4 regions of the Kitasatospora sp. NBC_01560 genome follow, and region 4 is predicted to be linked to each of the others. Evidence: riboswitches for the same ligand, from Rfam matches in the RefSeq annotation. Region 4 holds a riboswitch; each other region holds the start of a gene.
The links. Region 4 has a riboswitch for cyclic di-AMP ahead of OH807_RS08025 (peptidoglycan DD-metalloendopeptidase family protein). Riboswitches for the same ligand answer to the same signal wherever they lie in the genome.
Positions count from the first base shown of each region.

Region 1 (4,576 bases), 1.1 Mb from region 4:
CGCTGCGCCGCAAGCTGCGGTCGCTGGAGAGCGACACCCGCCGGGCGCAGGCCGAGGTCCGCCGGCTCACCGCGGAGCTGGAGGCGTTGAAGACGCAGGTGGCCACCGAGCGTGGCGCCGGGGAGAGCGAGGTGCGCCGGCTCCGGCACCGGATCTCCGAGCTGGAGACCGCCGCCGAGCAGGGCCGCCGGTCGGCCCGGGAGGGGCGCAGCGTTGAGGACATGCGGCTGCGGTTGCTTCTGGACACGGTGCTGCAGTCGGCGCAGGGCCTCCAGCGGGAGCTGGCGCTGCCGGTCTCGCAGATCCGCCCGGCCGACCTGGTGGAGGCGGTGGTGCCGGGCTCGGCCTCGCCGCACGACGTGGCCCGGCGAGGGCTGGCCGAGGACGATCCGGCACTGCTGGACCAGCTGCTGGCGATCCCGCAGGTCCACCTGGTGGTGGACGGCTACAACGTGACCAAGACCGGCTACCCGACGCTCCCGCTGGAGCAGCAGCGGATCCGGCTGCTCGGCGGGCTGGCCATGCTGGCCCAGCGCACCCAGGCGGAGGTCACCTGTGTGTTCGACGGGCAGGACCTGGACGTGCCGGTGATCCTGGCGCCGCCGCGCGGGGTCCGGGTGCGCTTCAGCCGGACCGGCGAGACGGCGGACGAGCTGATCAGACGGTTGGTCCGGGCCGAGCCGCAGGGCCGTCCGGTGGTGGTGGTCTCCGCCGACCGGGAGGTCGCGGACGGCGTGCGGAAGGCGGGCGCGCGCCCCGTCGCCTCGGTGCTGCTGCTGAACCGGCTGGCCCGGCCCTAGGTCGGCGCGGAGCCCGTCCGGACCGGAGTGACGCCTGGTCAGCGTCCGGTTTGCGGGGATGTGGGGATCCGGTGAAGTCATGACGGCGGGCCGGAGTTCACGCCTTCGGGGGAGTGGCGGAAAGCGTGGATCTTCACTAGTGTCTGGCGTCAAACCTATTTTCCGGATTCTCACTCGTTAGGGTGAGTCCGTTGGAAGAAGGAGCCGGTCTCTTGGCCTCCCACCGCCGTCCCAAGCAGCCGAGCCGCGCGCGGGTCTCCGTGCTCACTGCCGCCGCTGCGACCGCGGTCGCTCTCTCCGCCCAGGTCGCCGCCCACGCCGCGCCGAGTCCGTCCCCCAAGAAGGAGGACGTGAAGGCGCAGATCGACCAGCTGCAGGAGGAGGCCGAGCAGGCCACCGAGAAGTACAACGGCGCCAAGGAGCGGGCCGACCAGCTCCGCAAGCAGGCCGACCAGCTGCAGGACCAGGTGGCCCGCGGCCAGGACCAGATGACCCAGCTTCAGGGCGGTCTGGCCGAGGTGGCGGCCGCGCAGTACCGCACCGGCGGCATCGACCCGTCCGTGCAGCTGATGCTCTCCTCGGACCCGTCCGGTTACCTGGACAAGGCCTCCAGTGTGCAGCAGGCCAGCTCCAGCCAGGCCGACGCGCTGAAGGGCCTCCAGGACCAGCAGCGCCGGCTGGACCAGCAGAAGACCGAGGCCGCCGCGATCCTCGCCTCGCTGGACACCACCACCAAGGACCTGAACCAGTCCAAGGCGGACGTCAACAAGAAGCTCAAGGAAGCCCAGGACCTGCTCAACTCGCTCAGCGCCGCCGACCGCGCCGCGCTGAAGGCCGCCCAGCAGCAGGACGACCGCGCCTCGCGCGGCAGCGAGCGGGCCGACCTGGGCAGCCTGCCGCAGGCCAGCGGCCTCGCCGGGGCGGCCGTCAGCAACGCGATGAGCAAGCAGGGCTCGCCGTACGTCTGGAGCGCCACCGGCCCGAACAGCTTCGACTGCTCCGGCCTGATGGTCTGGTCCTACGGGAAGGCCGGCGTCTCGCTGCCGCGCACCTCGCAGGCGCAGGCCACCTACGGCACCGCGGTGCCTTCGCTCGCGGCGGCCCAGCCGGGCGACCTGATCATCTACCGCAGCGACCGCAGCCACGTCGGGATGTACATCGGCAACGGCATGGTGGTGCACGCGCCGCACACCGGCGACGTGGTCAAGGTGATGAAGGCCGACGCGATGCCGATCAACACCATCCGCCGGGTCTGACGGACCGGCACGCCCACGGGTCGGGATGCGGCCCTGTGATCCGCGCCACCTCCTTGCCGGGGGTGGCGCAGGCGTTTCCGGCCGCGCGGTGACCAACGATCAGCTCCGCGTGGACCACTGATCACACCCGGTCATATTCACAAATGAACTTGGGTATTCTTCCGTCTTTTTTCTGACAAGGATTTGAACGGATCACGGTTCTGTTACTAGTGTCGTGCCTCGAACCACCGCACAGTCGATCACCCAGCCTGGGTGGCGGCGGGGGTTTACCGCCGAGTTCGTGAAGCAGCGGGACGGGTCGCACGACCTGTCCGACGGGGAGCCCAGTAGTCGGGGGCGCTGTGGAGCGGAGCCGGGGAACCATGTTCCTCCGGGGTGAATCGGCGCCAGGTCGGCCGTCTCGACGGCCGGTGAGGCGTCGTAGGGCACGCTTCCGGCCCGAACCCGTCAGCTCACCCGGTAGGCGGGCGTTGGAAGAAGGAGTCCGCCTTCGTGGCGTCCCATCGTCGTCCCAAGCCTGCCGGCCGCGCCCGGGTCTCGATCCTGACCGGTGTCGCCGCCGCGGCCGTCGCCCTGTCCGCGCAGTCCGGCGCCCACGCCGACCCGACGCCGACCAAGGACCAGGTCAAGGAGCAGGTCGACCAGCTCAACGAGCAGGCCGAGCAGGCGACCGAGAAGTACAACGGCGCCCAGGCCAAGCAGCAGGAGCTGCAGAAGCAGGTCGGCGAGCTCCAGGACAAGGTCGCGCGCCAGCAGGCCTCGGTGATCGAGGCCCAGGGCGGTCTCGCCGAGATCGCCGGCGAGCAGTACCGCAACGGCGGCATATCGTCGACCGTCCAGCTGATGCTCTCGTCCAGCCCGGACAACTTCCTGAACCAGGCCGGCGCGCTGACCCAGGCCAGCAGCACCCAGTCCGGTGCGCTGAAGGACCTCCAGGAGCAGCAGCGCAGGCTCGACCAGGACCGCAACGAGGCCCAGGGCAAGCTCGGCGAGCTGGAGGCCACCACCCAGCAGCTGAAGACCTCCAAGGACGAGGTCCAGGCGAAGCTGGCCAAGGCCCAGGACCTGCTCAACACGCTGACCGAGCAGGAGCGCCAGGCGCTGCGCGCGGCCGAGGAGAAGGCCGCCGCCGAGGCCAAGGCCAAGGCGGACGCCGCCAAGGCCGAGGCGAAGGCGAAGGCGGACGCCGACCGCGCCTCCCGCGACAACAGCCGCACCGACCTCACCGCGCCGGCCGCGAGCAAGCCCGCCGCGCCGGCCGCGCCCGCCGCCAACGGCTCGCGTGCCGCCGCCGCGATCGCCGCCGCGGAGAGCAAGCTCGGCGCGCCGTACGTCTACGGCGCCACCGGCCCGGGCTCCTTCGACTGCTCCGGCCTCACCGGCTGGGCCTACGCCCAGGCCGGCGTGTCGCTGCCGCGCACCTCGCAGCAGCAGGCCGGTGCCGGGACCAACGTCGGCACCAACATCGCCAACGCCCAGCCCGGCGACCTGATCATCTACCGCTCGGACGCCAGCCACGTCGCCCTGTACGTGGGTGGCGGGCAGGTCATCCACGCGCCGAAGCCCGGTGCTTCGGTCCGGTACGAGACCGCCAGCATGCTGCCGATCTCGGCCATCGTGCGCGTCTGATCCGGCATCGGTCCGGGCAGGCCCGGTCTCCCCTCGCGGGAGGCCGGGCCTGCGGCTTTTCCGGCGGTTCGGGCTAATGTCCGATGAGGAGTCAAATATTCGGGTTCGGAGGGGTTTGGACTCGATCGCCCGGACTCGCTAACGTCTGCCACCGGACACCCGCTGGAAAGCCGCCCGTCCCGGCGCGGCGGCGGGGCCGGGCCGCAGGATTGGAGCCGTCGCCGCATGGCCGTGCACCGCCGTTCGCCGCTGTCAGGAGCGCACGCCCTCGCCCGTGCGCTGGTGCTCACCGCGGCCGCCACCACCGTCCTGGGCATGGCCACCGGTGGCACCGCCCAGGCCGCGCCCGGCTCGCCGGACGCCCCGTCGAGCCGCAAGGACGTCAAGGCGCAGGTCGAGCAGCTCTACGACGAGGCCGAACAGGCCTCGGAGAAGTTCAACGCGGCGCTCGACGCCCAGCAGCGGCTCCAGCACGAGACCGGCACCCTGCAGCAGCAGGTCGCCGTCGGCCAGGACGAGCTCAACCAGCTGCGCGGCGACCTCGCCACCGTGGCCGGCGCCGAGTACCGCGGCGGCGGGATGGCGCAGACCGTCCAGCTGATGCTCTCCACCGACCCCGAGGGCTACCTCTCCAGGGCCCGCTCCCAGGAACAGGCGGCCGAGCGGCAGAACGAGACCCTGCACGAGCTGGTGGCCCGTCAGCGCCGGCTCGACCAGCGCCGGGCCGAGACCTCCGTCAAGCTCTCCGAGCTGGACCGGACCCGCCGTGCCCTCGCCGACAGCAAGCAGCAGATCCAGCAGCGGCTGACCACCGCGCAGAAGCTGCTCAACAGCCTGGGCGCCGGCGAGCGGGCCCGGATGGCGGCCCAGGACGCCCGCGAGGCCGAGCAG
Region 1 is NZ_CP109364.1:3,032,543-3,037,118, reverse strand. Features, by position in the region: gene OH807_RS12990 (NYN domain-containing protein) at 1-800, shown strand, start outside; gene OH807_RS12985 (NlpC/P60 family protein) at 1,013-2,056, shown strand; cyclic di-AMP (ydaO/yuaA leader) riboswitch at 2,384-2,538, shown strand; gene OH807_RS12980 (NlpC/P60 family protein) at 2,549-3,685, shown strand; gene OH807_RS12975 (NlpC/P60 family protein) at 3,911-4,576, shown strand, end outside.
Region 1: another riboswitch for cyclic di-AMP. It lies ahead of OH807_RS12980 (NlpC/P60 family protein); the one in region 4 lies ahead of OH807_RS08025 (peptidoglycan DD-metalloendopeptidase family protein).

Region 2 (4,576 bases), 2.6 Mb from region 4:
GGCCTCCGACCCGTCGAGGCCGTACTCGCGCAGCACCGCGATGATCACGCCGACCAGCCGTGCGGCCGCCCGGGTCAGGTCGTCGTCCGGCTGCGGGGCCTGCGGGAGCGCGCTGTAGCGGTGCGGGTACTCGGTGGCGTACGCGTGGTAGGCGCGCAGGAGGGCGGCGACGGCGTCGTCCCCGCCGCGGCCGAGGGCGGCTTCGGCGAGCCGGTCGGCCAACTCCTCGGTGACCCGGACGGCGATCAGCCGGCGCAGTTCGGCGAGGCCGCCGCTGACGTGCTTGTAGAGCGAGGGCGTGGCCACTCCGGCCCGCGCGGCGACGGCGGCCAGGGTGAGGGCCTCGGGGCCCTGCTCGTCGATGAGGGTGAGGGCGTGTCCGACGACCTGGGCCGGGGTGAGTCCTACGCGGGGCATGGGGGCGGTCTCCCTGGAGGCGGGGCGGGGGCGGGGGCGAGGGGCGAGGCGCGGGGCCGGTGCGGCCGGCGGTGGTGCTCAGGCCAGTTCGGCGAGGAAGGGCAGCAGCGCGTCGGCGGTGGCCTGCGGGTGGTCGGCCATCGGGTAGTGGCCCGCGCCCTCGATCATCACCTTGCGGGCGCGCAGCGCGGCGGCCTGCCGGTCGGCGACCAGCTCGGGCCGGGGGAAGTCGGGGTCCTTGCTGCCCATCAGGACCAGCGCCGGGCAGGTCACGGCGGCGGTCCAGCCCTCGGGGGCGGACTCCCCGCGGACGTAGCCGCGGGTCGCGGCCTTGCGGCCGGGGGTGCGCAGTGCGGCGACCAGCCCGTCCACGTAGGCGTCGAAGTCGGCCGGCTTGGGGCCGGGGTAGGCCATCTTCCGGTGGTAGAGGCCCCAGAAGGCGGGGGAGTGCACCAGCAGCACGCCCATCGCGGCGAACATCGCGCGCTGCAGGGCGTTCGGCGGCAGGTTCTCGACGAAGGCGTCGAGCAGGACGATCCCGGCGACCCGCCCGGGTGCGTCCCCGGCGAGCTTGACGACGGTGGCGCCGGTGTAGGAGTTGCCGGCCAGGACGGCCCGCTCGATGCCGAGGTGGTCGAGCAGGGCGAGGACGTCGGTGGCGATCGCGGCCGGGGAGTAGTCGTCCCAGGCGATCGAGGACTCGCCGAAGCCGCGCAGGTCCATGGTGATCACCCGGCGGCCGGCGGCGGTCAGCAGCGGGCGGAGGTGCCGGTAGGCGGTCCGGCTGTCCAGCATTCCGGGGAGCAGGACGACGGGGGCGCCGTCGCCCTGCTCGGTGTCGTCGTAGGCGATCCGGCCGCCGGTGACGTCGAGGTACTGGGTGGTGGGGGCGGTGGTGCCGGACATGGGGGCCTCCTGGGTCCGCCGGAACTCGGGCTATCGGCGGGTGCTGCCGATAGCCATAAAGCTAAGGCTAATAGCCTTAGCTGTCAAGCTATCGGTGCTGTGGCCCCGGCGGCCGTCAGACCCCCTCCACCTTGAACGGGTCGTGCTCGGCCAGCAGCTTCTCCAGCCGGGCCTGGTCCACCCGGGTGACGATCTCGTTGGTCTCCTGCCTGTCGCGGACCACCTTGGCCAGGGTGAACGAGGAGGTGACGGTGTACAGCAGGCCGATCCCGAGGAAGGCCCTGGTCCAGCCGCCCACCGGGAGGTAGGCGATGCCGATCGCGAGGGCGCCGGCGGAGAGGGCGAAGGAGAGCACGGCCTGGATGTAGTACGCGGCCGTGGTGCGGGACTGCATCGGAGCGTTCATGGCGCCAGGATGGCCGCGCCGGCCGGGGTCGCACATGAGTAGAAGTACTCAGATGGGGGGCCGTTCGTTGACGTACTGTCACGTTCGGTAGTGTCAGTTGTTGCGAACCGCCCCAAAACGCCCATCCGGTCGCGTAAGGTCCGGGCTGTATCCGGGTGTCCCGAACGGATGGCTTGGAATCAGGGGCTCCTAGGATTAACGTTTGATAACGCAGCGCGGTCCGCAACGCCGTACCCAGACGGCACCGTGCGCCGTCGCCTAATCCCGCCGGCCGGCCTCCGGGCAGGCCAGGGAGCCGGGGAACCACGTTCCTTGGGGTGAATCGGCCGGGCCCAGGCCCAGCCGTAGGAGACCTTCCTGCTCCGAACCCGTCAGCTAACCCGGTAGGCGCGAAGGAAGGAAAGGAGCGCGCCTCCGTGGCGTCGTCGCACTCTCCGGCACATCTGCCCGGCTCCTCCGCCGGCACCCAGCTGCTCGACCACCCGTGGCCGCCCGCACACCCGGGCGAGTACGGCGGACCCGACGAGGCCGCCCCGCCGGCCGCCGAGACCAACCGGCACCGGATGCCGCGTCAGACCCGCGGGACGGCGCCGCTGCTCGGCGTCACCGCCGTCGCCGCCACCCTGGGCGCCACCGGCTTCGCCTCCGCGACCCCGGCCGCCGCCCCCGCCGTCGAGGCCCCGGACGAGACCCCGGTCGCGCTCTCCGCCGACCCCGGCCTCGCGCTCGCCGCCCGGATCCAGCAGCAGGCCGACAGCCAGCGCACCGCCGCCGAGGAGGGCGCCCGCGTCCAGGCCGCCAAGGAGGCCGAGGCCAAGCGCGCCGCCCAGCAGCAGGAGGCCGAGAAGGCCGCCCAGGAGGCTGAGAAGGCCAAGCTCGCCGCCATCAACCTCCCGGTGCGCGACTACAACCTCTCCGCCCACTACGGCCAGAGCGCCTCGTACTGGGCCCACCTGCACACCGGCCTGGACTTCGCCGCCGACACCGGCACCCCGGTGTACGCGGTCGGCCAGGGCACCGTCACCTCGGCCGGCTGGGCCGGCTCCTACGGCTACCGGATCGTCGAGACGCTGCCCGACGGCACCGAGATCTGGTACTGCCACCTCTCCTCGATCATCAAGGGCTCCGGCAAGGTCGTCCCCGGCCAGCAGCTCGGCAAGGTCGGCGCCACCGGCAACGTCACCGGCCCGCACCTGCACCTGGAGGTCCGCCCCGGCGGCGGCGCCCCGGTCGACCCGGAGACCTGGTTCGAGCAGCGCGGCATCACCCCCTGACCACGCCGCAGGTGCCCCCCGGCCGCCGCGGCGGCCGGGGGGCACCTGCGCGTCTACTCCGCGGGCAGCCCGGCCCACAGCTCCTCGGGCAGGTCCTCCCACTGCTCCTCGGACGGATCCTCCGGCAGGCCCGCCAGGTACGCGTCGATCTCCTCCTGGCCCGGCTCCGGCGCCAGGTCGGGGAACTCCGCCACCAGCAACCGCGGCAGCCCCGGCACCGTCCACTCCCCGAACAGCTCCACTGCCGCCCGGGCCGCCGCCTCCTCGAACGCCCCGAAGTCCCCCGCCAGCTCGTCCGGCATCGGCCGGCCCAGCGCCGTCAGCTCCGCCAGATTGCGGTAGCTGCGCCGCATCAGCCCCTGCTCCAGCAGCCGCCGGGCCCCGTCGGTGGCCATCCCGACCGAGATCATCCAGCCCTCGCCCCAGCCCCTGTCGTCCGGCTCGTCGAGCAGCCCGGCCGCCGCCGGAGCCCCGTACGCGGCCCGCCGGTCCTCCTCGGGCAGCTCCCGGAACGCCGCCAGCCACTCCCGCACCGCCGCCTCGTCGGTGACGTCCACGCCGTCCGCGCGCAGCAGCAGGGTGTACAGCCGGGGCCAGGTCACCAGGTCGGCCCGGCGGAGCAGCCCGGCGGCCACCTCGCCCTGCCACTCGGCCTCGGCGTGCAGCCGCTCCTGCCGCTTGGCGTTCAGCCGCTTCGCCGCCCGCTGGTGGTCGATCAGCAGCCGCACCGCCTCGCCGTACGCCGCCGGGTCCTGCTCCGGCGCGGGCTGGACGTACAGGTGGAGCCGCTCGTACAGCAGGTGCTCCACGGCGTTCGAGGTCAGTTCCGGCCAGCCGTCGTGCATCCTGCCCTCGCCCAGCTCCAGCAGCGCCAGCACCGCCCGCACCGCGGCGTCGGCCACCGGCGCGCGGCCCCCGGCCTCCGCCCAGGCGAGCAGTTCGGCGGCCTTGGTGCGCGGGGCGAGCCGCAGGTCTTCTTCTTCCATGTCACGTACGGTAACCGGAAAGCCCGGGTAGGGTCGGCAGGCATGGTCCCCGTCCGCCTCACCGGCCCCCGCCTGGCCATCCGCGAGTTCCACCTGACGCCGGCGGACACCGACGCGCTGCACGCCGTCTTCGGCGATCCGGAGGCCACCCGGTACCTGCCGTTCGAACCGCACGACCGGGAGGAGTGCGCGGACCAGATCGAGCAGTACCTGGAGGAGGCGCTCCGGGACGAACGGACGGTCTACCGGCTCGCCGTCACCCGGCTCGCCGACGCGGACGACCCGGCGGACGCCACCCCGATCGGCAGCGCCGCCCTCACCCTCGGCAGCCACCGCTCCGCCCTGCTCGGCTACGCGCTGCGGCCCGACACCTGGGGCCGCGGCTACGCGGGCGAGATCACCGGGCTGCTCTGCGACTTCGCGTTCGGGCAGCTCGGCGTGCACCGCTTGGCCGCCCGGGTGGACGTGGCGAACGCGGCCTCCACCCGGGTGCTCACCCGGGCCGGCTTCGCGCTGGAGGGCCGGGTGCGGCACGAGGTGTACCTGCGCGGGGCGTGGCACGACTCCTTCCAGTACGCACTGCTCGC
Region 2 is NZ_CP109364.1:4,521,769-4,526,344, reverse strand. Features, by position in the region: gene OH807_RS19745 (TetR/AcrR family transcriptional regulator) at 1-417, opposite strand, end outside; gene OH807_RS19740 (alpha/beta fold hydrolase) at 496-1,323, opposite strand; gene OH807_RS19735 (YiaA/YiaB family inner membrane protein) at 1,439-1,729, opposite strand; cyclic di-AMP (ydaO/yuaA leader) riboswitch at 1,975-2,133, shown strand; gene OH807_RS19730 (M23 family metallopeptidase) at 2,146-3,003, shown strand; gene OH807_RS19725 (hypothetical protein) at 3,057-3,989, opposite strand; gene OH807_RS19720 (GNAT family N-acetyltransferase) at 4,032-4,576, shown strand, end outside.
Region 2: another riboswitch for cyclic di-AMP. It lies ahead of OH807_RS19730 (M23 family metallopeptidase); the one in region 4 lies ahead of OH807_RS08025 (peptidoglycan DD-metalloendopeptidase family protein).

Region 3 (4,576 bases), 3.6 Mb from region 4:
TGACCGCGGAGTCCGCGGGCAGCCTGCTGCTCGCCGTGGCGCAGCGGGCGCACGACGGCGGGGTGGACGTGGACGCGGCGCTGCGCGCGGCGGCCCGGGGGTACCGGGACGCCGTGCGGGCCGCCGAGGGGCTCGGGCCCGGCCGGCCGGAGTAGCGCGGGTCAGACCGCCGCGGCGGTCTCCACCGACCGGCGCTGCGGCGGTACCAGGACCTCGCCGATGGCCTCGCCGACCAGTTCGAGCAGTTCGGCGAGCCGCTCCAGGTCGAGGTGGTCGGGCAGGTCGGCGAGGGAGAGGATCCGCTCGCCGTCCGGGCCGGCCACGCAGAAGAGGTCGATCGGGCCGAGGTGCTTCTCGGCGGTGTCGACCAGGGCGGCGATGTCGCTGGGCCGGCGGATGTCGCCGCAGACGCCGACGACCGGGCAGCCGGGCCGGTCGAGCTCGGTGGCGAGGTCCTCGGCGACGCCCTCGCGCTCGTCGGCGATGAGCACCCCGGCGGCGCCGGCGGCGGTGAGGCGGCGTGCCAGGTCGGCACCCGACCCGCCGTCGACCACGGCGATGACGACGACTGCCCCGGTGACCCGCATGGTGCGCTCCTCCCTGTGGGCGGCTCCGCACCGGCGCCCACGTGTTGCTTTGCGGAGGATCGTAGGCTTGTCCTGACCCTCCGCAACAGGGATTACCCCGCAGGTGACCAGGCTCACGCCTGCCACGCCGGAGAACCCGCCGGAGCGCCGCGGGCGCCCCCGCCCCGCCCGCCGCGCGCCGCCGCCCGCGCCCCTCCCGGTGCCCCGGCCCGCGCCGCTCGCCACGCCCCTGTCGGCACTGCCCGCCGCGCCGCCCGCCGCGCCGCCGTCCGGGCCCCGACCGGACCGCCGCCGGGGAACCCCACCGGGATACCGTCGACCCATGTCAGTGCAGCCCGATTCCGCCCGCCCGCCCCTCTTCACCTGGGAGTTCGCCGCCGACCCGTACCCGGCGTACGCCTGGCTGCGGGAGCACGAGCCGGTGCACCGCACCACCCTGCCGAGCGGGGTGGAGGCCTGGCTGGTGACCAGGTACGCGGATGCCCGGCAGGCGCTGGCCGACGGGCGGCTCTCCAAGAACCCGGTGCACCACAGCGGGCAGGCGCACCGCACCGGCCGGGTGGGCATTCCGGGCGAGCGCCAGGCCGATCTGATGACGCACCTGCTGAACATCGATCCGCCGGACCACACGCGGCTGCGCCGACTGGTGTCGAAGGCGTTCACGCCGCGCCGGGTGGCCGAGTTCGAGCCGCGGGTGCAGGAGCTCACGGACCGGCTGATCGACGGGTTCGCGGAGCGGGGCAGCGCCGACCTGATCCACGAGTTCGCCTTCCCGCTCCCCATCTACGCGATCTGTGACCTGCTCGGCGTGCCGGCCGAGGACCAGGACGACTTCCGTGACTGGGCGGGCATGATGATCCGCCACGGCGGGGGCCGGCGCGGGGGTGTCGGGCGTGCCGTCAAGAAGATGCGCTCGTACCTGCTCGAACTGATCCACCGCAAGCGGGCGGACCTCGGCGACGACCTGATCTCCGGCCTGATCCGGGCCAGTGACCACGGCGAGCACCTGACCGAGAACGAGGCCGCGGCGATGGCCTTCATCCTGCTCTTCGCGGGCTTCGAGACGACGGTCAACCTGATCGGTAACGGCACCTACGCGCTGCTGCGCAATCCGGACCGGCGGGCGCAGCTGCAGGAGTCGGTGGCCCGTGGCGAGAGCGGCCTGCTGGAGACCGGGATCGAGGAACTCCTGAGGTACGACGGGCCGGTGGAGCTGGCCACCTGGCGGTTCGCGACCAGCCCGCTGACCATCGGCGGGGTGGCGATCCCGGTCGGTGACCCGGTGCTGGTGGTGCTCGCGGCGGCCAACCGGGACCCGGCGCGGTTCGTGGAGGAGAACACCCTGGACCTCGGCCGGACGGACAACCCGCACCTGGGTTTCGGGCACGGCATCCACTACTGCATCGGCGCCCCGCTGGCCCGCCTCGAGGGGCGGGCGGCGCTGGCCACCCTGCTCACCCGGTTGCCCGATCTGAAACTCGCCGCCGACCCGGACGACCTGCGCTGGCGCGGTGGCCTGATCATGCGTGGCCTGCGGGAGCTCCCGGTCGAATTCAGTCCGGCGAAGAAGGTGTCGGTGACCTCACCGGAGAAGTCCTCGGTGAGTTCCCCGATGCCTTCCGCCGGGTCTTCGGGTGATTCCTCCGACAGTGGGTTCTGAGGCGTCGCCACTCTGATGGAGTGTCGTCGACGCGCGGAGGCACGGGGGTTGAACCGTCATCAATCCGGACATAGCGCCGTCGTTGGTGGGCGATCGACCATGCGTCGTAATTTCTGTGTGATGTCGGCGATATGAGCTTGTGATTGGTAAGAGGATCTGTCTACCCTCCGTGGAGTTCGCAGCTGCGGACCTCGTGCACGGGACGCCGAATCCTGCCCGCCGTGCCACGGGAAACCGACCAGACCCTGGGCAGGGGCGGGGGAACCAGGTTTGTTGCCGTCCCCCACGGCTCGGGGTGAAGCCGCCCGCGCGGGCAGGAAGTCCGCGTCACGCGGCCGGGCCACCTCCCGGTCCGAACCCGACAGCTCACCTCGCAGGCGTGCGGAGAGGGACCTTCATGCTGTTCGTTGGAACCGGCCGTCACCGTCGTCGCACCCAGACCGAGAGGGCCATCGCCGTCGCCGGCGTGGCCGGCGTCGGGCTCGCGATGCCGCTGCTCACCGCCACCGGTGCCTCGGCCGCCCCGGCCTCGACCTGGGACGCCGTCGCCCAGTGCGAGAGCGGCGGCAACTGGAGCATCAACACCGGCAACGGCTTCTACGGCGGTCTGCAGTTCACCCCCAGCACCTGGAAGGCGTACGGCGGCACCGGCTACGCGCCGCAGGCCAACCAGGCCACCCGGGCGCAGCAGATCTCGGTCGCCGAGAAGGTCCTCGCCTCGCAGGGCCCGGGCGCCTGGCCGGTCTGCTCCCAGAAGGCCGGACTGAGCAAGGGCGGTGCCCCGGCCTCGGTCGACACCTCGGCGGACGCCAAGCCCGCCGCGCAGCAGCCCGGACCGTCGAAGCCGGCTCAGAAGCCCGTGCAGCAGGCCCAGAAGCCGGCGCAGAAGCCGGTCCAGCAGCAGGCGCCGCAGTCCGCCGTCCAGCAGTACGGGCAGCAGGAGACCCAGGCCCCGGGCTTCTCCGGTCACGCCGGCTGGGACGCCGACGCGAAGGTGTTCTGGTACCAGAGCAACGGTGACTGGTACTGGACCAGTCACCAGAGCGTCTATCAGCAGTACGCCGGCCAGGGGGCCGCCCAGGACGCCCGGGTCGCGCAGCCCGCCCCCGCCGCCCCGGCCGCCGCCCAGCAGCAGGCCGGTCACGGTTACACCGTCCGCGACGGCGACACGCTGGCCGGCATCGCCGGCGCCCAGGGCGTCTCCGGCGGCTGGCAGGCGCTGTACGACGGCAACCGCGGGACCGTCGGTACGGACCCGAACCTGATCATGCCCGGCCAGGTGCTCAGCCTCGGCTGACCGGCCGTCCGCCCGCAGTGGTGCGCGAGGGGGGCCGGTTCGGCCCCCTTCGTCCCCATCCGGTCGTCTTTCGACCGGCAACCAGGTGAACTACCGGCGGGTAGCACGGCCACACGCTGAGACGGGACCGAGGTCAGCGTGGCCCCGGGAGCCCGTGCGGTTAGGCTCTGGTCGTAACGACTCCGCAATCGTCCGGCCGACAGCACCCATCGTCAGCCGGACCTGCTTCCGCTAGGAGATGCCTCGTGCCGTCCATCGATGTCGTCGTAGCCCGTGAGATTCTCGACTCGCGTGGCAACCCCACGGTCGAGGTCGAGGTCGGCCTCGACGACGGCAGCACCGGTCGTGCCGCTGTCCCGTCGGGTGCCTCCACCGGTGCCTTCGAGGCGCTGGAGCTGCGCGACGGTGACAAGAACCGCTACTTCGGCAAGGGCGTGGAGAAGGCCGTCCTGGCCGTCATCGAGCAGATCGGCCCGGAGCTGGTCGGCTACGACGCCACCGAGCAGCGCCTGATCGACCAGGCCATGCTCGACCTGGACGCCACCCCGGACAAGTCCTCGCTCGGCGCCAACGCCATCCTGGGCGTCTCGCTGGCCGTCGCGCACGCCGCGTCCGAGGCCAGCGACCTGCCGCTGTTCCGCTACCTGGGCGGCCCGAACGCGCACGTCCTGCCCGTCCCGATGATGAACATCCTCAACGGCGGCTCGCACGCGGACTCCAACGTCGACATCCAGGAGTTCATGATCGCTCCGATCGGCGCGGAGTCCTTCTCCGAGGCCGTCCGCTGGGGCGTCGAGGTCTACCACACCCTCAAGGGCGTCCTGAAGGAGCGCGGCCTCTCCACCGGCCTCGGCGACGAGGGCGGCTTCGCCCCGAACCTGGACAGCAACCGCGAGGCGCTGGACCTCATCACCGAGGCCATCCAGAAGGCCGGTTACGTGCCCGGCCGCGACATCGCGCTGGCCCTGGACGTCGCCGCCTCCGAGTTCTACAAGGACGGCGCCTACCAGTTCGAGGGCAAGGCCCTCTCGG
Region 3 is NZ_CP109364.1:5,586,196-5,590,771, forward strand. Features, by position in the region: gene OH807_RS24435 (MazG family protein) at 1-155, shown strand, start outside; gene OH807_RS24440 (SDR family NAD(P)-dependent oxidoreductase) at 162-587, opposite strand; gene OH807_RS24445 (cytochrome P450) at 910-2,247, shown strand; cyclic di-AMP (ydaO/yuaA leader) riboswitch at 2,474-2,643, shown strand; gene OH807_RS24450 (transglycosylase family protein) at 2,645-3,544, shown strand; gene eno (phosphopyruvate hydratase) at 3,790-4,576, shown strand, end outside.
Region 3: another riboswitch for cyclic di-AMP. It lies ahead of OH807_RS24450 (transglycosylase family protein); the one in region 4 lies ahead of OH807_RS08025 (peptidoglycan DD-metalloendopeptidase family protein).

Region 4 (4,576 bases):
CGGCCCGCGAATCGAAATTCGCGGGCCGGGCCGGCCTGGGCGTGTCCCGCGCCCGTGGTACCGCCGAAGGTGCGGCGATCATCCGGTCGAGCGGTCACCCGACATGACCATCCCGGAGATCGTTCGCCCCGCACCCGGCGGAAGTCCCGACCAGAGGTCAGATGGAGACGCCGTGCGCCCGCAGGTAGGCGATCGGGTCGATGTCCGAGCCGTACTCCGAGCCGGTGCGGATCTCGAAGTGCAGGTGCGGGCCGGTCACGTTGCCGGTCGCGCCGGAGAGGCCGATCTGCTGGCCGGCGGTGACGGTCTGACCGATCTTCACGCCGATCGAGGACAGGTGGGCGTACTCGGCGTACTTGCCGTCGGCCAGCTTGATCTCGACCTCGTTGCCGTAGGCGCCGCCGTTGCCGGCCTTCACCACGGTGCCGGCCGCGACGGCGCGCAGCGGGGTGCCGGTGGAGGCGACGAAGTCGGCACCGGTGTGGTGGCCGGAGGCCCACATCGAGCCGGCCACGCCGTAGGCGGTGCCGAGCTTCGGGTTGGCGACGGGGGCGACGTAGCCGGAGGTGCTGGCCACGGCGGCCGGGGCCGGGGTGGTGGCCGGCGCGGCGGGCTTCGCGGCGGGGGCGGCCGGCTTGACGGCCTGGACCGGCTTCGGGGCGGCGGGCTTGGGGGCCGGCTTCACCGAGTCGTGCGAGGCCTGCGGCTTCGCGGCGGGGGCGGCCGGCTTGGCGGCCTCGGCCGGAGCGGCGGTGCCCAGCGCGAGCTTCTGGCCCGGGTGGATCAGGTTCGGGTTGGCACCGACGACCGAGCGGTTGTGCTCGTACAGCGCCTGCCAGCCACCGTCGACGTTCTTGGCGGCGGCGATCTTCGACAGGGTGTCCCCGCCGACGACCTTGTAGCTCTGCTCGGCAGCGGCGGCGGCCGGGGCGGCGGTCTCGGCGGCCGGCTGCGCGGCGGCGGCCGGGGTGGCGTCGACGCTGGTGGCGCCGGTCCAGGTGCTGGTCTGCGCGGGCTTCGCGGCCGGGGCGGTGTGGGCCTGGGCGCTGATGGTGGTCACCAGCGGGAGGGCGAACGCGGCGCCGGTGACGGCGGTGGCGATACCGATGCGGGCGGCGCGGGGCAGGGCGATACGACGAGCCTGTGCGGGCATGGGGGTTTTCCTCTCCGACGCCTGCGAGGTGAGCTGTCGGGTTCGGGCTGGAGTTGCCCGGCCGCATAGGCGGCTTCACCCCAAGCCGGACCGTGAATTCCGGTCCGGCGACTTACCTTTGGGTCCCCCGCTCCTGCCGTACAGAGTTCGGTTCGTACCACCGGGCAGCGGCAGGACTAGGCGTTCCACCCGGTGGCCACCCGGGCCAATGCCGGGCGGTCGCTGAACTAAAACCCATCCGTCCGGGTGAAGCAATGTCGATCTCTTGAACCCGCAACAAAGGCCCGGAGCACCGTGACGCTCCGAATGATCGGCTGCACGGTATGTGCACAATCGATTCACCGCGCGCCACTGATCCACGACACTCCGCCGATTTCGGTTCCCGTCCGCATTCGGTCGCCTACGGAAAGCCATTCACCGACACACCCCCGGTGAGCCTTGTCACGTGGGCGCCCGGGGCGGACGATCGGGCCGTGGCCACCTCCGAGGCCGGCACCCTGCGGCTGAGCACCGCGCAGGGTCGCTGGGTACTACTGGCGACGGTGCTCGGTTCCAGCATGGCGCTGCTCGACGGCACCGTCGTGAACGTCGCCCTGCCGCGGATCGGCGCCGATCTCGGGGCCCAGCTCGCCGCCCTGCAGTGGACGCTGAACGCCTATCTGCTCACCCTGGCCGGGCTGATCCTGCTCGGCGGCGCGCTCGGCGACCGCTACGGACGGCGCCGGATCTTCCTGCTCGGCGTGGTCTGGTTCGCCGTCGCCTCCGCGGCCTGCGCCGCCGCGCCCACCATCGAGGTGCTGATCGCCTCCCGGGCCGTGCAGGGCATCGGCGGGGCGCTGCTCACACCCGGCTCGCTGGCGATGCTCCAGGCGGTCTTCCACCCTGACGACCGCTCGGCCGCGGTCGGCCTCTGGTCCGGCCTCGGCGGGGTGTCCGCCGCGGTCGGCCCGTTCGTCGGCGGCTGGCTGGTGGACGGTCCGGGCTGGCGGTGGATCTTCCTGCTGAACGTGCCGCTCGCCGCGCTGGTGGTCGCCGTCGCGTCCCGGCACGTGCCGGAGAGCCGGGACGAGAGCGCCACCGGCCGGTTCGACGTGCTGGGCGCCGCACTCGCCGCGCTCGCCCTCGGCGCGGTCACCTACGCACTGACGGCGGCCGGCGGCGGGCTCACCCCCGGGGTCTGGGTGTCGGGGGTGGCCGGGCTGCTGCTCGGCTGGGCCTTCGTCGAGGTCGAGCGCCGCTCCGCGGAGCCGATGCTGCCGCTCGGCCTCTTCTCCTCGCGCCTGTTCACCGCCGTCAACCTGGTCACCCTCTGCGTGTACGCGGCGTTCAGCGGCGTCTTCTTCCTGCTGGTCGTGCAGTTGCAGATCGTCGCGGGCTTCTCCCCGCTGCTGTCCGGGCTGGCGCTGGTGCCGATCACCGTGCTGATGCTGGCGCTCTCCGCCCGGGCCGGCCGGCTCGGCAAGCGGATCGGCCCGCGGCTGCCGCTCACCGTGGGCCCGCTGCTCTGCGCGGCCGGCGTGCTGCTGATGCTGCGGATCGGCCCCGGCGCCTCCTACTGGGTGGACGTGCTGCCGGCCGTCACCGTGATGGGCTGCGGGATGGTCCTGCTGGTCGCCCCGCTGACCGCCACCGTGCTGGCGGCGGTGGAGGTCCGGCACGCGGGCATCGCCAGCGGCGTCAACAACGCCGCCGCCCGCGCGGCCGGCCTGCTGGCGGTCGCCGCCCTGCCCGCACTGGCCGGGCTCAGCGGCGACGCCTACCAGGTGCCGGCCTCGGTGGACGCCGCGTTCCACACCGCGATGCTGATCTGTGCCGGGCTGCTCGTCACCGGCGGGCTGACGGCGGCGGCCACCGTCCGGGGCAACGTCCTGGCCCCCGAGGAACGCCCGGTGGCCGAGCCGGACTGCCGCTACGCGTGCGGCACCAACGCCCCGCCGCTGGACCCGGGCCACGTCGGCACCGGGCACCCCCCGGGAACGGGAGAGGGCCCCGCCACCGGAACGGCAGCGGGGCCCTCGACCGACTGACCCGACGTCAGAGGATGTCGCCCGGGGCGTACTTGGCGGCCTCCGGGTAGGCGGCCGCGACGGCCTCGACCCGGCGGACCACCTCGGCGACCTGCGCACCGGCCGCGCCGGTGAAGGAGAGCCGGTCGGCCAGCAGCGCGTCCAGCGCGGCCCGGTCCAGCGGGATCCGCTCGTCGGCGGCGAGCCGGTCCAGCAGCTCGTTCTCGCGGGCACCGGCCCGCATCGCCAGCGCCGAGGCGACGGCGTGCTCCTTGATGACCTCGTGGCCGGTCTCCCGGCCGACGCCCGCGCGCACCGCGCCCATCAGCACCTTGGTGGTGGCCAGGAACGGCAGGTAGCGGTCCAGCTCGGCCTCGACCACGGCGGGGAACGCGCCGAACTCGTCGAGCACCGTCAGGAAGGTCTCCAGCAGACCGTCGAAGGCGAAGAAGGCGTCCGGCAGCGCGACCCGGCGGACCACCGAGCAGGAGACGTCGCCCTCGTTCCACTGGTCGCCGCCCAGCTCGGCGGTCATCGACGCGTAACCGCGCAGGATGACGGCCAGGCCGTTGACGCGCTCGCACGAGCGGGTGTTCATCTTGTGCGGCATCGCGGAGGAGCCGACCTGGCCCTCCTTGAAGCCCTCGGTGACCAGCTCGTGGCCGGCCATCAGGCGGATGGTCTTGGCCAGGCTGGACGGCGCGGCGGAGAGCTGGACGAGGGCGGTCAGCACCTCGAAGTCCAGCGAGCGCGGGTAGACCTGGCCGACCGAGGTGAGCACGTTGTCGAAGCCGAGGTGACCGGCCACCCGGCGCTCCAGCTCGGCGAGCTTGTCGGTGTCGCCACCGAGCAGGTCCAGCATGTCCTGGGCGGTGCCGACCGGGCCCTTGATCCCGCGCAGCGGGTAGCGGGCGATCAGCTCCTCCAGGCGGCGGAAGGCGACCAGCAGCTCGTCCGCGACGGTCGCGAAGCGCTTGCCCAGCGTGGTGGCCTGCGCGGCCACGTTGTGCGAGCGGCCGGCCATGACCAGCTCGGCGTGCTCGGCGGAGAGCCGGCCCAGGCGCACCAGCACGGCGACGGTGCGGTCCCGCACGTGCTCCAGCGACTGGCGGATCTGCAGCTGCTCGACGTTCTCGGTCAAGTCCCGCGAGGTCATGCCCTTGTGGATCTGCTCGTGCCCGGCGAGCTCGCTGAACTCCTCGATCCGGGCCTTCACGTCGTGGCGGGTGACCCGCTCACGGGCGGCGATCGAGCCGAGGTCGACCTGGTCGATCACCCGCTCGTAGTCGGCGACGGCACCCGCGGGCACCTCGACGCCGAGGTCCTGCTGGGCCTTCAGGACGGCGAGCCACAGGTGGCGCTCAAGGACCACCTTGTGCTCGGGGGACCACAGCTGGGCCAGGGTCGCCGAGGCGTA
Region 4 is NZ_CP109364.1:1,949,605-1,954,180, forward strand. Features, by position in the region: gene OH807_RS08025 (peptidoglycan DD-metalloendopeptidase family protein) at 158-1,153, opposite strand; cyclic di-AMP (ydaO/yuaA leader) riboswitch at 1,159-1,316, opposite strand; gene OH807_RS08030 (MFS transporter) at 1,627-3,180, shown strand; gene purB (adenylosuccinate lyase) at 3,188-4,576, opposite strand, start outside.